DNA from 2 places in the Acidovorax sp. GW101-11A03 genome. Region 2 is predicted to be linked to the other one. Evidence: predicted binding sites of a transcription regulator. Region 2 holds the regulator's gene; the other holds the start of a gene.
The links. The regulator FNR, encoded in region 2, switches genes on or off when oxygen is low (the NO sensors DNR and NnrR bind a similar motif). The targets are predictions, from matches to a motif close to TTGATNNNNATCAA.
Positions count from the first base shown of each region.

Region 1: the regulator FNR is predicted to act here: its motif matches at 5,676-5,689, upstream of AC07Z7_RS00675 (hemerythrin domain-containing protein).

Region 1 is NZ_JBWKZU010000001.1:153,367-161,594, reverse strand. Features, by position in the region: gene AC07Z7_RS00700 (carboxymuconolactone decarboxylase family protein) at 21-482, shown strand; gene AC07Z7_RS00695 (class II aldolase/adducin family protein) at 657-1,430, shown strand; gene gstA (glutathione transferase GstA) at 1,624-2,232, shown strand; gene AC07Z7_RS00685 (YbfB/YjiJ family MFS transporter) at 2,368-3,603, opposite strand; gene AC07Z7_RS00680 (alkene reductase) at 3,794-4,897, shown strand; gene AC07Z7_RS00675 (hemerythrin domain-containing protein) at 5,036-5,614, opposite strand; gene AC07Z7_RS00670 (methyl-accepting chemotaxis protein) at 5,799-7,469, opposite strand; gene AC07Z7_RS00665 (heavy metal translocating P-type ATPase) at 7,588-8,228, opposite strand, start outside.
Region 2 is NZ_JBWKZU010000011.1:76,909-85,136, forward strand. Features, by position in the region: gene AC07Z7_RS07285 (sulfite exporter TauE/SafE family protein) at 1-197, opposite strand, end outside; gene hemN (oxygen-independent coproporphyrinogen III oxidase) at 203-1,585, opposite strand; gene fnr (fumarate/nitrate reduction transcriptional regulator Fnr) at 1,781-2,503, shown strand; gene AC07Z7_RS07300 (hypothetical protein) at 2,561-2,854, opposite strand; gene AC07Z7_RS07305 (FixH family protein) at 2,928-3,203, opposite strand; gene ccoG (cytochrome c oxidase accessory protein CcoG) at 3,273-4,718, opposite strand; gene ccoP (cytochrome-c oxidase, cbb3-type subunit III) at 4,806-5,726, opposite strand; gene AC07Z7_RS07320 (cbb3-type cytochrome oxidase subunit 3) at 5,751-5,888, opposite strand; gene ccoO (cytochrome-c oxidase, cbb3-type subunit II) at 5,901-6,533, opposite strand; gene ccoN (cytochrome-c oxidase, cbb3-type subunit I) at 6,551-7,990, opposite strand; gene ccoS (cbb3-type cytochrome oxidase assembly protein CcoS) at 8,055-8,192, opposite strand; gene AC07Z7_RS07340 (heavy metal translocating P-type ATPase) at 8,192-8,228, opposite strand, start outside.

The DNA of each region.
Region 1 (8,228 bases), on a different contig from region 2:
CACCCCTTCAGGAGTTTTCCATGTCCCAGCACACCGCCCGCCTCCCCTACCACCAGCTGTCGTCCAAGGCCTTCATGGGCCTTGTGAGCCTGTCCGAAACCATCAAGAAGGGCCCGCTGGGCCTGCGCCTGACCGAGCTGGTGTTTTTGCGCGTCTCGCAGATCAACGGCTGCGCCTACTGCATGGACATGCACTGGCATGTGCTGGTGAAGGACGGCATGGAGCCGCGCCACCTGAACGCGGTGGCGGGCTGGCGCGAGGCGCCGTTTTTCAGCGAGCGCGAGCGCGCCGCGCTGCGCTGGGCCGAGATCATCACCGCCACGCCCCACAGCGATGCAAGCGATGAAGAGTTCGCCCAACTGCGGGCCGTGTTCAGCGATGCGGAGATCTCCGACCTGGGTTTCGCCATTGCGGTCATCAACGGCTGGAACTTGATCAACGCGGGCATGCGCGCGCCGATTCCGGAGACACCGGCGGTGTAACTTCAAGCAAAAAAGGCCGTTACCGCTCGACCGCATTGCCTCGATAGCTATTTTTTTTATAGCACATCTTATCCAAGGCCACACCCCGCCTGTGTAGCCTGGCTGACAGTCACACGCGCGCGGGCGGCCTACAGTGGTGCCTCCCGAAACCCACTACAGCGGAGACACCACCCCATGCTCACCATCCCCTCGCTGCAAGACAGCGTCAGCCCCGAAGAATGGCAGCTGCGCTGCGACCTGGCCGCCTGCTACCGGCTCGTGGCGCTGTACGGCTGGAGCGACCTGGTCTTCACCCACATCAGCGCCAAGCTGCCCGAGTCGGTATCGGGCCCGGGCGAGCACCATTTCCTCATCAACCCCTATGGCCTGATGTTCGACGAGATCACGGCGTCAAGCCTCATCAAGGTGGACATGGCGTGCAACAAGCTGCACGACTCGCCCTTCCCCGTGAACCCGGCGGGCTTTGTGATCCACAGCGCCGTGCACGAGGCGCGGCCCGAGGCGGGCTGCGTGCTGCACACCCACACGCGCGCGGGCGTGGCCGTGAGCGCGCAGCAATGCGGCGTGTTGCCCATCAGCCAGCAAAGCACCTTCGTGCTGGGCTCGCTGGCCTACCACGAGTACGAGGGCGTGGCCTTCCGCGACGAGGAAAAGCCGCGCCTGCAGGCCGACCTGGGCGACGCCAACTTCCTCATGCTGCGCAACCACGGGCTGCTGACGGTGGGCAAGACGATTGCCGACGCCTTCCTGTCGATGTACACCTTCGAGAACACCTGCCGCATCCAGATCGACGCCCAGGCCGGCGGCGCACTGACGAACGTGAATCCCCAGATCGTGAGCGGCGTGGCCCAGGCCATGCGCGTGCAGACCGGCGGCCTGGGCGGCGCGTTTGCCTGGCCTGCGCTGCTGCGCAAGGTGCAGCGCGAAATGCCAGGCTACGACACCTAACCCCCCTGTGTCGCCTTCGGCGCCCTCCCCCCAGGGGGACGCCGCCCGTGCGGCGGGGCGGCCCTTGCATGGCGGCACTGACTTGGGCCGTGCCAGTTTCCGCCTCCGGCGGCCTGTGCAGCGTAGGCGGCCAGCAAGAAAGCTGCGCAGCGCATAGGATCAGCGATTCCCGACTGTTTTCAAGGACCGATCCATGAAGCTGTACTACTCCCCCGGCGCCTGCTCCCTCTCCCCCCACATCGCCCTGCAAGAGGCCGGCCTGGCCTACACCCCCGTGCTGGCCAGCACCAAGAGCCACAAGCTGCAGGACGGCACCGACTACTACACCATCAACCCGCTGGGCTATGTGCCCCTGCTGGAGCTGGACAGCGGCGAGCGCCTGCGCGAAGGTCCGGCCATCGTGCAGTACATCGCCGACCAGGTGCCCGACAAGCAGCTGGCCCCCGCCAACGGCACCCTGGCGCGCTACCGCCTGCAAGAGTGGCTGACCTTCATCGGCACCGAGCTGCACAAGGGCTTCAGCCCCCTGTTCAACCCCGCCACGCCCGACGACTACAAGCCCCTGGTGCGCGAGCGGCTGCTGCAGCGCCTGCAGTGGGTGGATGGCCAGCTCGCTGGCAAGCAGTACCTGATGGGCGACCAGTTCACGGTGGCCGACGGCTACCTGTTCACCGTGACCAACTGGGCCAAGCCGACCAACCTGGACATCTCCGGCCTGGCGAACCTGGCGGCCTACCGCGAACGCGTGGGTGCCCGCCCCGCAGTACAGGCGGCCATGAAGGCCGAAGGGCTGCTGAAATAGGGACACCCTCCTGAGGCGCTGCGCGTCTTCCCCCCGCCCTCACTGTGGGGCGGCCCTTGCTCGCCGCTCCTGGCCTGGGCCGCGCCAGTATCGATTGGGAGCGCGTAGCTCCACGCGGCCAAAACTTCAGATGCGCTACAACGGCTTCTGCCGCCACGCTACCAACGCCCCCACCCACAGCGCGCAGGCCGAGAACACCAGCCCGCGCGCCAGGCCTCCGGGCCCATCGGCGATCCAGCCCACCACCGTGGGCCCCACGATCTGCCCGGCCGCAAACACGATGGTGAACGCGCTGATGCCGCTGGCCCACAACGCCTGCGGCAGGTTGTGGCGCACCAGCGCGGTGGTGGATGCCACCACCGACAAAAATACCCCGCCAAACAGCAGCCCCGAGGCCAGCACCACCAGCCAGGCGCCCGTGACGGCAGGCAGCACCGTGGCCAGGCCCAGCAGCGCATTGAGCCGCGCCAGCGCCTCGCCGCCCCGGCTGCGGTCCAGCAGCCCGGCCCAGATGCGCGACGACAGCACCACGGCCAGACCCAGCAGCGCATAAAAGGCCGTGATCGCCCCCCCGCTGGCGCCCTGCTCGCGCAGCAGCGCCACCACAAAGGTCATGTAACCGATGTAGCCCACGCCAAACAGCCCGTAGCCCAGCAGCGCAGGGGCCAGGGCCCGCCAGCGCAGCCTGGCGGGCGGCGGCGTGATGTTGAATGCCGTGGGGCTGACCGGTGGCGGCGCCAGCACCTGCAGCGCCTGCGCGGGCCACCACAACACCGCCGTGGCCGCTGCACAGGCCAGCGCCAGCGCCCACCAGGCCCATGCCCAGGGGTGCGGCACGGGCCCCGCTGCCGCCAGCACGCCCGGCACCAGCAGCGCCGACAGGCTGATGCCCCAGCCCGTGCCCCCGTAGTACAGCCCCAGCAGCAGGCCGCTGCGCCCCGGCTCGTGCGCGCCCAGCCGCGCGGCCAGCAGCCCCCCGGCGATGAAAACGAGCGCACTGGCCACCCCCGCCAGCAGGCGCTGCAGCAGCAGCCAGGGCGCGGCGGTAAAAAACCCGCTGAGCCCCATGAACACCGAGGCCAGCACCGCCCCCACCAGCAGCACCCGGCCCGGCGCCACCCGCCGCAGCAGCAGCGGCGTGGCCAGCGCGCCCAGCAGGTAGCCCAGCGCATTGGCCGTGTTCATGCCCCCGGCCAGGGTGTACGACCAGCCCAGGTCCTCGCGCATGGGCGGCAGCAGCAAGGCATAGGAAAAGCGCGTAATGCCCAGCGAAATCGCCGCCCCCATGGACAGCGCCACGGCCAGCCACAGGGCGGGAAGGGGCGCGGTGGAGACAGGCGAAACGTCAACGGAGGCGGGGCGTGTGGGCATGGCGTTTTGATTCTGCCGCAGCCCGGCAGAGCGTGCCGGGGCCTGCGCCCGGCACGCCAACCTGGCCGTGCGGCTATCACAAAAACAGAAGCCTTGTTGACGCATGTGCGCTGCAGATTTTGCGCTGCAGCATTACGCTTGCGCCCGTTCCATCGTTGGTCTGCAACCCTTTTTCCGAAAGCCTCGACCCATGCCTTTTCTGTCTGACCCCGTCCAAGCCGGTGACCTGCAATTGGCCAACCGCATCGCCATGGCGCCGCTCACGCGCAACCGTTCGCCCAACGCCATCCCCACCGACCTGGTCGCCACCTACTACACCCAGCGCGCCAGTGCGGGCCTGATCATTTCAGAGGCCACGGCCATCAGCCACCAGGGCCAGGGCTATGCCGACGTGCCCGGCCTGTATGCGCCCGAGCAGATCGCGGGCTGGAAGAAGGTGACATCCTCCGTGCACGCCGCAGGCGGCAAGATCGTGGTGCAGCTGTGGCATGTGGGCCGCGTCTCGCACACCGACCTGCAGCCCGGCAACGCTGCACCCGTGGCGCCCTCGGCCATCCAGGCCAACACCAAGACCGTGCTCATCAAGGACGGCGTGCCCACCTTCACGCCCACCTCCATGCCCCGCGCGCTGGAGCTGACCGAGATCCCCGGCATCGTGGCCGACTACCGCCGCGCAGCCCGCGCCGCCATCGAGGCGGGTTTTGACGGCGTCGAGATCCACGCCGCCAACGGCTACCTCATCGACCAGTTCCTCAAGACCGGCGCCAACCAGCGCACCGACGCCTATGGCGGCAGCATCGAGAACCGCGCCCGCCTGCTGCTGGAAGTGACCCGCGCCATCACCGAAGAAATCGGCGGCGGCCGCACCGGCATCCGCCTCTCGCCCGTCACGCCCGCCAACGACATCGTCGATGCCGACCCGCAACCGCTGTTCGACTACGTGGTGCGCCAGCTCGGTCCCCTGGGCCTGTCTTATCTCCACCTCATCGAAGGCGCCACCGGCGGCCCGCGCGAAGTGGAAGGCCGCCCGTTTGACTACGCTGCCCTCAAGGCCGCCTACCGCGCAGCGGGCGGCCAGGGTGCGTGGATGGTCAACAACGCCTACACCCGCGAGCTGGCCGACACCGCCCTGGCCCACGGCGCCGACATCGTGGCCTTTGGCCGCCCCTTCATCGCCAACCCCGACCTGGTGGCGCGCCTGCACGCCAACGCACCGCTCAACGAGGTGAACCGGGCCACGCTGTACGGTGGTGGGGCCGAGGGGTATACGGACTATCCGGCGCTGAGCGCCTGAGATCGCGTCGCGGGGCGCAGCCATGTGCCCTCGCGCTCCGCCCTTCCCGACCGTTCGGGCTGAGCCAGTCGAAGCCTCGCGCAGCGCTTCGACAAGCTCAGCGTGAACGGTTTTGCATTGGCGGCGTGCGCAGTCAACTCACCCCAACCCTATCGGACTGGGAGCCCGCATCACGATGCGGGTAAACAGCCTGTCATACGCCGCATCGCGCGGCTTGCCGGGGGCCAGCGGGTTGGTGTTGCTGGCAAAGGCCGCGTCGATGGCCACCCAGTCGCCCGGCTGCAGGCATTCCTGGGCCGCAGGCAACACCACGGATTCTTCCAGCCGCATGTGGTCCAGGTAGAAGCGGACGTACTTCTGCAGCGCCTGGGCAAACACCTCACGCCGCGCATCGCCCATCAGTTCCCAGCCCAGCAGCAGATGCTGCAGTTCACGCACGGCCGCCTCGCCGCCCGCGTGTTCGCGCTCCAGCTGCGCAATGGCTTCGGCGGCCTGGGGCGAGCGCTCGGCCACCCGGGGGAACAGCCACTGCGATTCCTTGGGGTGGTGCTGTCGCTCGGGAAACTCGTCGATGTAGAACAGCATCGCCCGCATCACATCAAAAAACGCGGCGGGCTCGTCGCCCGGGCCCTGGTCCAGCATCAGGCGCAGGGAGTGGAGCATGGCCGACAGCGACGCATGCTCTTCGCGAATGGTTCGCAGGCTGATCGATGGCATGGCGCGCGCTCCAGGATAAACAACGGGAAGCCAAGGGTGCCACGGCAGGGTGGCCGCACCCATGACGCAGGTCAACAAACCCGGTGCATGGCGGCGCGGCGCAACCCGCCCAAAACAAAGGCCCCGCAAGCCAAGCCTGCGGGGCCTTGGGCGCACAGGGCGCCAGGGGGATGGGTGGGCAGACTCAGCGCGTCAGCCGGGCCTGGGCAGGGCCCGCCGCCAGTGCCTGGGGCTCTTCCTGGTACGGCGCGGCCACGCTGCGGGAGGCGTGGTGCTGGCCATGCCCCATGGCCTCGGCCAGGCGGAACTGCTGCACCACCTGCGACAGGCGCGCGGCCTGCTCACGCAGCGACTCGGCGGCGGCGGCAGACTCTTCCACCAGCGCGGCGTTCTGCTGCGTCATGCGGTCGATCTCGCCCACCGAGCTGTTCACCTGGCCGATGCCGGCCGACTGCTCGGACGCAGCCGCCGTGATCTCCCCAATGATGTCGCCCACGCGCTGCACGCTGCTCACGATGTCCTTCATGGCCGTGCCCGCTTCTTCCACATGGCGCACGCCGCCATCCACCGCCGTCACGCTGCTCTGGATCAGGCCCTTGATGTCGCTGGCCGCTGCGGCACTGCGCTGCGCCAGGCTGCGCACCTCGCTGGCCACCACGGCAAAGCCCCGGCCCTGCTCGCCTGCGCGGGCGGCCTCCACGGCCGCGTTCAGCGCCAGGATGTTGGTCTGGAAAGCAATGGAGTCGATCAGGCCGATGATGTCGCCGATCTTGCGGCTCGATGCCGAGATTTCATGCATGCTGGCCACGGCCTGCTGCACCACACCGCCGCCGTGTGTGGCGATCTGCGAGGCCGATGCTGCCAGCTGGTTGGCCATCTGCGACGACGATGCGGTTTGTTGCACGGTGGAGGTCAGCTGCGACAGCGAGGCCACGGCCTCCTGCGCGTTGCTGGCTGTCTGTTCGGTGCGCAGCGACAGGTCCTGGTTGCCCGTGGCGATCTCCTGGCTGGCCGTGGCGATGTTGCCGCTGGCATCGCGCACCTGCGCCACCAGCGCGCCCAGGCCCTGCTGCATCTCGCGCAGTGCGCGCTGCAGGTCGGCCACTTCGTCCTTACCCTCGGCCGCAATGTGCTGCGAGAGGTCGCCCCCTGCAATCGCCTGCGCCATCTTGCGCGCTTCTTCCAGGGGCTTGCAGATGGAGTTCATGTTCATCAGCGTGGTAGGCACCACCACCACCACCGTGATCAGCACGGCCAGCACAAACAGCCACTTGGTCTGGTTGGACACCTCACCCTGCTGTGCCACGGATTGCGTGACCTCGTTGCGCAACACCGTGTCCAGCTCCAGCATCAGCTTGTCCGCCTGATCGAACTCGGCCACGGCCTTGCCGCTCATGCGGTTGGCAATGGTGGCCGTGTCGTAGCCGCTGGCTTCGAGCTGGCGCGCCACATGGGCAAACAAGTCCTTGTAGCTGTCGAGTTTGGTGATGATGTTGCGCACCACCACGTTGTCGGCATCCTCGCCCCCTTCCAGGAACTTGCCCGCAATCTTCTTGGCCTTGTCGTGGCTGGCCAGCCACTTGGTGTGGGCGGCCTTCACGGCTTCGGGCTTCTCGTAGCCAATGATCATGTCCTTCTCATACTGGCGGATGGCGCCCATCTCGCCGCGCAGCTCGGCCATGTTGCTCACCTTGGCGAACGAGTTGTCCATGAAGTTCTGGCTCATGTCATGGATGCGGAACATGCCCAGCATGCCCGCGCCCCCCAGCAGCCCCAGCAGCCCCAGAACCACGCCAATGGCGCCCAGCATGCGCAAACGTATGGTGAACTGCCGCATGAGCGAGAAGAGATTCATGATCTGTCGTCCTTGATATAGCTATGCCAATGCGGTCGCCGCACCTCCCCCGAGGCCACGGATATGCAACAAAACGTTGCAGTTTGCCAGACATCGATGACCGTGCTGTACGTATTTATCACATGCGCCACCGCTTGAGTAAGAGGGCATTCGCCATGACACTGACCGAGCTGAGCGCCATGGCCGCCCCTGCCACCACCGGGTTCAGATACCCCAGCGCCGCCAGCGGAATGCCCGCCACGTTGTATGCAAAGGCCCAGAACAGGTTCTGGCGGATCTTCATCACCGTACGGTGCGAAATATCCAGCGCCGCCGCCACCAGCATCGGATCGCCACGCATCAGCGTGATGCCCGCTGCATGCATGGCCACATCGGTTCCGTTGCCCATGGCCATGCCCACATCCGCTGCAGCCAATGCCGGGGCATCGTTAACGCCGTCGCCCACCATCGCAACATGATGGCGCTTGCCGTCGCTCCCCTGTTGCAACGCAGCCACCTTGGCCGCCTTGTCCCCCGGCAGCACCTCGGCCATCACCTCGTCCGCCGCCGGGTCCAAGCCCAGTCTGCGCGCCATGGCCTCGGCCGCGCCCCGGTTGTCGCCCGACACCATCACCGTGCGGATGCCACGCGCCTTCAGTGCCGCCAACGCATCACGCGCGCCCGGCTTGGGTTCGTCGCCAAAGGCCATGACCGCGCACAATGCCAATCCCTCAGTCACACGCTGGGCCACGGCGGACACCGTGGCGCCTTCGCGTTGCA
Region 2 (8,228 bases):
GTGCGCAAAACCACCCCACCCTGCGGCACCCATTGCACAACCTGCACCGCAGCGCCTTCTTGCGCCGGACTGTCCGCCCCCTCTGAGGCCGCAGCCCGCCCTACCAGGGCACCACAGGGCGCAGCACACATGACCAAGCAATGGGACCCGCCTGCGAGTCCCATGAGCAAAGCCGTCCAGGCAACGGTTGCGAGCATAGGCCTCAGATGATGCGCGAAAACCGGGCGCGATTACGGTCTGCCTGCAGATAACGGTCAAAGACCATGGCAATGCCCCGCACAAAAAACCATCCCATGGCCGTCACTTCGATCCCCTCGGGTCCTACCCGCACCAGCCCCTGTTCGGCCATGTCTTCGAGCTGGGCAATCTCCGCCGCAAAGTACTGCCGCACATCGATCAACCAGGCCTGCTCCATGGATTCATAGAGCAACTCGCCCTGGCACATCAGGGCCATGATGGCGGCGCGGCGCACAAGATCGTCGCGCGTGAGGGCCAGGCCACGCACCACCGGCAGGCGCCCCTGGTCGAGAAAGTCGTAATACTCTTCCAGCGTCTTGGAGTTCTGGCTGTAGGTCGCACCCACGCGGCCGATGGCCGATACGCCCAGTCCGATCAGATCGCAGTCGGGCTGTGTGCTGTAGCCCTGGAAGTTGCGATGCAACCGCCCTTGGCGTTTGGCCACAGCCAAGGCATCCGAGGGCAGCGCAAAGTGGTCCATGCCCACATAGACATAACCCGCGTCCATGAACGCATCGAGCGAGCGCGACAGCATGGACAGCTTGCTCGACGCCGTGGGCAACTCGGCCGACACAATGCGGCGCTGGGGCTTGAAACGTTCGGGCAGGTGTGCGTAGGCATACAGCGCAATGCGGTCAGGCCGCAGCTGCGCGACCTGCACCAAGGTACGGTCGAACGACTCGGGGGTCTGGCGCGGCAGGCCATAGATCAGGTCCACGTTCACCGAGTCAAAACCCAGCGCGCGCGCTGACTCCACCAGTGCGAACACCTGTTCGGCAGGCTGGACGCGGTGCACGGCCTTCTGTACCTCCGCATCAAAATCCTGCACACCGAAACTGAGCCGGTTGAAGCCCAGCTCAGCCAGCAGCGCCAGCCTGTCGGCGTTCACGGTGCGGGGGTCCACCTCGATGGAGTACTCACCGCCCGGCGCCAAGGTGAAGCTGCGCTTGAGCATGGCCATGAGTTCACGCAAACCCGCATCCGACAGAAACGTGGGCGTCCCCCCACCCAGGTGCAGCTGGCTCACCACCTGGCCCACGCCGCAGTGTGCGGTGTGCAGATCGATCTCGCGGCTCAGGTAGCGCAGATAGACTTCTGCGCGGTCATGGTGCTTGGTGATGATCTTGTTGCAGGCGCAGTAGTAGCACAGCGACTCGCAGAACGGAATGTGCACATACAAGGACAAGGGCAAGGCCTTGGCCACCGAGCCTGTCCGGCGCTGCTCCAGTGCCAGGATATAGTCTTCCTGCCCGAACGCTTCGACAAACCGGTCGGCTGTCGGATAGGAGGTGTAGCGGGGCCCCGGCACGTCAAAACGGCGCAGGAGATCGGGCGAAACAGCGGTCATGGGGGAATATCCTTGCGTACACCCTGACTGTGCCGTACCCTCTCGGCGATGTCCTTGACCTGCATCAAGTGAACGACCAGGCCGACGGGCGACAATTTGACAAATGTCAGTCGCTCCGGCGCCCCCCCGAAGGCCTTCCAGCTTTTTCGTATCGGGCGCGATGTACTTGACACCCAACCTCTAGCTCACGTGCCTATGAACCCGCTCACCATCAAAGTCGCCTGCTCCAACTGCAACCTGCGCGAGCTGTGCATGCCCGTGGGCCTGAACGAAGAGCAACTGCAGCGCATCGATGAAGTCGTTGCCGTTCGCCGCAAGGTCAAGCGGGGGGGCACGCTGTTCCGCAATGGCGAGTCCTTCACGTCGCTTTACGCCATCCGCACGGGTTTCTTCAAAACCTGCGTGGCTACCGAAGACGGCCGCGACCAGGTCACCGGTTTTCAGATGGCGGGCGAGATCATTGGCCTCGATGGCATCGTGAACGACCACCACACCTGTGACGCGGTGGCCCTGGAAGATGCCGAGGTCTGCGTGATGCCCTTCGACCGCATCGAGGAACTCTCGCGCGAGGTCACGGCCCTGCAGCACCATGTGCACAAAATCATGAGCCGCGAGATCGTGCGCGAACACGGCGTGATGCTGCTGCTGGGCAGCATGCGCGCCGAAGAGCGCCTAGCGGCTTTTTTGCTGAACCTGGTGCAACGGCTGCATGCACGCGGCTTCTCGCAGTCCGAACTGGTGCTGCGCATGACCCGCGAAGAAATCGGCAGCTACCTGGGCCTGAAACTCGAAACCGTGAGCCGGACCTTCTCCAAATTTGTGGAAGAAGGCATCGTGGAAGTCAAGCAGCGCCATGTCCGCATCCTGGACACGGATGCCCTCAAGCGCATTGTGAACAGCCAGCAAGCCTGCCACTGATCTGGCCGCCGTCCCGGTTGGCCTTCACCGGCTGGCCAGTAACGCCCTCCTCCTTGCTCAGGAGCAGGACGATGTCTTGCGGCAGTCGTCTGGCCGCTCACCCTCGGGGACCGGGCAGCGGTTCAACTCAAAGGGTGACATGGCAAGCAGCGTGGTCAACGCACTGCTTGCCATGGTGATGATCCAGAACGCAAAAAAAGCCAGCGTATAGACGCCCTGCCGCGACAGCGCCAGCGGTTGCCCGAACCAGTGCAGATCCTGGGGGTCCACCATGGCAAAAACCAGCATCTCCAGCACCCCCGCCATCAAGAAGGCGGGCCATGCAATCCACATCAGGCGTTGCGTCCACATATCGTCGTTCCTGTCTCCTGGGGGCTCAGTGGCGGCACGGTGGCATCACTGGTGAGCCACATGCTTGTGTATTTCAACGCGGCTGATCCTGCACGGGGGTGGCCGCATGGTTGCGTCCCTTCATGGCAGGTGCCAGGCTCTTCTCGGGGGCTTCCAGCGTCTTGTTGATCTCGATCCCCTTGCGGTAGTAATCCTCTGCCACCACTGGGTCTGGACGGGACAGCGCCAGCCACAAGGTCACAAAACCGGCAACGATCACAATGACCGGGCCGGCAATCACCAGCCAGACATGGCCGAATTTCCACCAGGGTGCTGCCGCAACAGGGGCAATGGCTGGGCTTGAAGACATGGCGATTTACTCCTTCACAATCATCTCAATCAACACAAGGCCATGCGCGGCCTTGCACCAGGGCACCGTTCAGCGTGGCACCAGGAACACCGATTTTTCTGTCACATGGGCGGCGGCACCGACGGCCTGCACATCGAACTGAACGGCATGAGAGCCCGGGCTTGCCGACCCATAGGGAATCTGCAAACGCACCGCCACCCAGCGCGACTCTGCGGGGCCGATGTCCACTTCGGCATCCGAAGACACCTCCAGCCCCTCCAGGCCCCGCGCGCTGATGCGATAGCGCTGTTCACCTTCTGTCGCATTCATGATCTGCAGGCGGTAGATGTTCTCCAGCTTGCCGCCAGCCACGATGCGCGAAAGCGCTGCACGGTCCCGCACCACATCAACCTTGAGCGGGGTGCGCACGACCAGGCTGGCCAGCATGGCGACGCACAAAGCCACCAGCACTGCGCTGTAAATCAGCACCCGGGGCCGGAGCACACGCCGCAGCATCTGCGACTGGGTCCACCGCTGGGCCACGCCGTTCTGGGTGGAGTAGCGGATCAGTCCCCGGGGGTACTGCATCTTGTCCATGACCGTGTTGCACGCATCCACGCACAGGCCACAGCCGATGCATTCGTACTGCAGCCCCTTGCGAATGTCGATACCCACCGGGCAGACCTGCACACACAGCGAGCAGTCGATGCAGTCGCCCAGCCCCTGCGCCTTGTAGTCGGTGTTCTTCTTTCGCGGGCCACGCTGCTCGCCCCGTTCGGGGTCGTAGGTCACGATCAGCGTGTCCTTGTCGAACATGGCACTTTGGAACCGTGCGTATGGGCACATGTACTTGCAGACCTGCTCGCGCATGTAGCCCGCGTTGCCATAGGTGGCAAAGCCATAGAACAGCACCCAGAAAATCTGCCAGCTGCCCTGCAGCGCCAGCAACTCGCTGCCCAGCTCGCGGATGGGCACGAAATAACCCACAAAGGTGAATCCGGTCCACAAGGCCACCGCCACCCATACCAGCTGCTTGAAGAACTTCTTGCGGATCTTCTCGAAGGTCCAGGGTCCGTTGTCCAGCCGCAGCCGCGCACTGCGGTCACCTTCGATCTTGTGCTCGATCCACATGAACATCTCGGTGTAGACCGTCTGCGGGCAGGCAAAGCCACACCACAACCGCCCGGCCACCGCCGTGAAGAGGAACAGCGACAACGCCGAAATAATCAGCAGTCCGGTGAGGTAGATGAAGTCCTGCGGGTACAGCACCAACCCAAAGATGTAAAAGCGTCGCGCACCCAGGTCAAACAGCACCATCTGGCGCTGCCCCCATTCAAACCAGGGCAACCCATAAAACACGATCTGCGTGAGCAGCACCATGCCCCAGCGCCAGCGCGCAAACAGGCCACTGATGGAGCGCGGATAGATCTTTTTCTGCGCTTCGTACAGCGAGATGATCTCGCCCTGGGCAGACGGCTCAGACGCCACGGGTGCAATCGGAATGACCTTGCGAGCAGGCTCGCTGGGGGGCTTCATGGTGTCGATCTACTCACAGGGAGGTAAACAGCCTAACAACAAAGAAGCCAGACAACCACCGCCAAGGCGGTCGCCTGGCAGCATCGATCAACGCGCGGCAGCTGCCTGCTTGCCGTTCGACAAACCCCAGACATAGGCCGACAGGACCCCGATCTGGGCTTCCGTCAGCTTGTCGGCCTGCGCGGGCATCTGGTTGACCTTGCCGTTGTTGATCATGGCGGTGATCGCCGCCTCGCCCCAGCCATGCAGCCAGATATCGTCCGTGAGGTTGGGGGCGCCCAGGGCCTGGTTGCCCTTGCCGTCCATGCCGTGGCACGCAGCGCATGCCGTGAACTTGGACTTGCCCAGCGAAGCGCGCAGCGAGTCGTGCGGACTGCCCGACAGGCTCAGCACGTAGTGCGACAGATTGCGCACATCTTCTGGCGAGCCCACAGCCGCCGCCATGGGTGGCATGTTGCCGATACGGCCCTTTTCCAGGGTCTCGCGGATCTTCTCGGGAGCGCCGCCGTGCAGCCAGTCACCGTCCGCCAGGTTGGGGAAGCCCTTGCTGCCACGCGCATCCGAGCCATGGCACTGCGCGCAGTTGTTCATGAACAGGCGCTCGCCAATGGCGTGGGCCTGAGGGTCCTTGGCCATGTCCTCGGGCTTCATCGAGGCAAAACGGGCGTACAGCGGCTCCAGCTCGGTCTTGGCCTTGGCCATTTCGGCCTCGTACTCACCCTTCTGGGTCCAGTTCAGCTTGCCCGTGAAACTGCCCAGGCCCGGATAGGCAGCCAGGTAGCCCAGGCCGAAGATGATGGTGATGACGAACAGCCACACCCACCACCGTGGCAGGGGGTTGTTCATTTCGACCAGGTCCTCGTCCCAGACATGGCCCGTGGTGTTGTCGGCCGTGGCCATCACCTTCTTGCGGCCCGCCATCCAAAGCAGGATGCCGCAGGCGATGATGCCGACCAGTGTCAGCGCGGTCACAAAGACCGACCAGAAATTGCTGGTGAAGTCACTCATGGGATGTTCTCGTTCTGGTGAGGGTCAATCTTGTTCGAAGGGCAGTTGTGCCGCCTCGTCAAACCGGGACTTGTTGCGGCCCCGGTAGGCCCAGACCCAAATGCCAATGAAGCAGGCCATCGATGCCAGGGTGGCGGCGATGCGCATGGTCGTGATGTCCATGGCCAATCTCCTTTACTTGAGCGCGCGGCCCATGACTTGCAGGTAGGCGATGAGGGCGTCCATTTCAGTCTTGCCCTTCACCTCGGCTGCGGCGGCAGTGATCTGCTCGTCGGTATAAGGCACACCCACCGTGCGCAGCGCCTTCATGCGGGGCGCCACGCTGGCAGGGTCCACCACGCTCTTCTCCAGCCAGGGGTAGGCAGGCATGTTGGACTCGGGCACCACGTCACGCGGGTTGTTCAGGTGGATGCGATGCCATTCGTCGCTGTACTTGCCGCCCACGCGGTGCAGGTCCGGCCCCGTGCGCTTGCTGCCCCACTGGAAGGGGTGGTCGTACACAAACTCACCCGCCACCGAGTAGTGGCCGTAACGCAGCGTCTCGGCGCGGAAGGGGCGGATCATCTGCGAGTGGCAGTTGTAGCAGCCCTCGCGGATGTACACATCGCGCCCGACCAGTTGCGTGGCGGTGTAGGGCTCGACGCCCTTCACAGCCTCGGTGGTGGACTTCTGGAAGAACAGGGGCACGATCTCCACCAGGCCGCCAATGGCGATCACCAGCAGGATCAGCACGATCATCAGGAAGTTGTTGGTCTCGACCTTCTCGTGCGAGAAGCCGGTGGAAGAAGATGAATTGTTATTGGACATGAATTGACTCCTTCGGCTCAGGCGTGGGCAGCATTCACGGCAGGAATGGCCACCTTGACCGAACGGCCAGAGATCGCGGTCATCCACACGTTCCAGGCCATGATGAGCATGCCCCCCAGGTACAGCAGGCCACCGGCCACACGGATCACGTAGAACGGATAGGTCGCCTTCACGCTCTCGACAAAGGTGTAGGTCAGCGTGCCGTCGGGGTTGATGGCGCGCCACATCAGACCCTGCATCACGCCGGCAATCCACATGGCGGCGATGTACAGCACGATGCCGATGGTGGCCATCCAGAAGTGCAGCTCGATCGCCTTGATGGAGTGCATCTTGTCGCGGCCAAACAGGCGCGGCACCAGGTAATACAGCGAGCCCATGGAGATCAGGCCCACCCAGCCCAGCGCGCCAGAGTGCACGTGGCCCACGGTCCAGTCGGTGTAGTGGCTCAGCGCATTGACGGTCTTGATGGACATCATCGGGCCTTCGAACGTGGACATGCCGTAGAACGACAGCGACACGATCAGGAAGCGCAGGATGGGGTCGTCACGCAGTTTGTGCCATGCGCCCGACAGGGTCATGATGCCGTTGATCATGCCGCCCCAGCTGGGGGCCAGCAGGATGAGCGAGAACACCATGCCCACCGATTGCGTCCAGTCGGGCAGCGCGGTGTAGTGCAGGTGGTGGGGGCCGGCCCACATGTAGGTGAAGATCAGCGCCCAGAAGTGCACGATCGACAGGCGGTACGAGTACACAGGGCGGCCAGCCTGCTTGGGGATGAAGTAATACATCATCCCCAGGAAGCCTGCGGTGAGGAAGAAGCCCACGGCGTTGTGGCCATACCACCACTGCACCATGGCGTCCTGCACACCGGCGTAAGCCGAGTAGCTCTTCATGAGCCCTGCGGGAATGGCCGCGCTGTTGACCAGGTGCAGCAGCGCCACCGCCAGGATGAACGCGCCAAAGAACCAGTTGGCCACGTAGATGTGCTTGACCTTGCGGGTACCCACGGTTCCAAAGAACACAATGGCGTAGGACACCCACACCAGCGTGATCAGGATGTCGATGGGCCATTCCAGCTCGGCGTATTCCTTGCCGGAGGTGTAGCCCATCGGCAAGCTGACCACAGCGGCGGCGATGACCAGCACCCAGCCCCAGAAAGTGAATGCGGCCAGGGGCCCGGCAAACAGCCGCACCTGGCAGGTGCGCTGCACCACGTAGTAGCTGGTGGCGAACAGGGCACTGCCGCCAAAACCGAAGATCACCGCATTGGTGTGCAAGGGGCGCAAGCGCCCATAGCTGAGCCAGGGAATGCCAAAGTTGAGTTCTGGCCAGGCCAGCTGGGCAGCGATCACAACGCCCACCAGCATGCCAACCACCCCCACAACCACGGCCAAGATAGAAAACTGCCGCACGACCGTATCGTTGTAGTGCGCAGTCATAGTTTTTTGAGAATCCATCGGGCACCTCTTTGTATTGCAGTAAGAGTTTGTTGCAGTCGGCTCAGTGGGGCATTGACACAAGTCAACCGTCTCGGAGAATGCGCTCCCCCTCTTGCTCCACGCTCTCGAACTGGCCGTGGTAGACCGCCCACCACAGCCCGCCCAGGATCAGGAGCACCAGGAGCACGGACAACGGGATCAGGAGATAAAGGATGTCCATCAGACGGGCTCCAGGGTTGTCTTGGGAAGGTTGGGA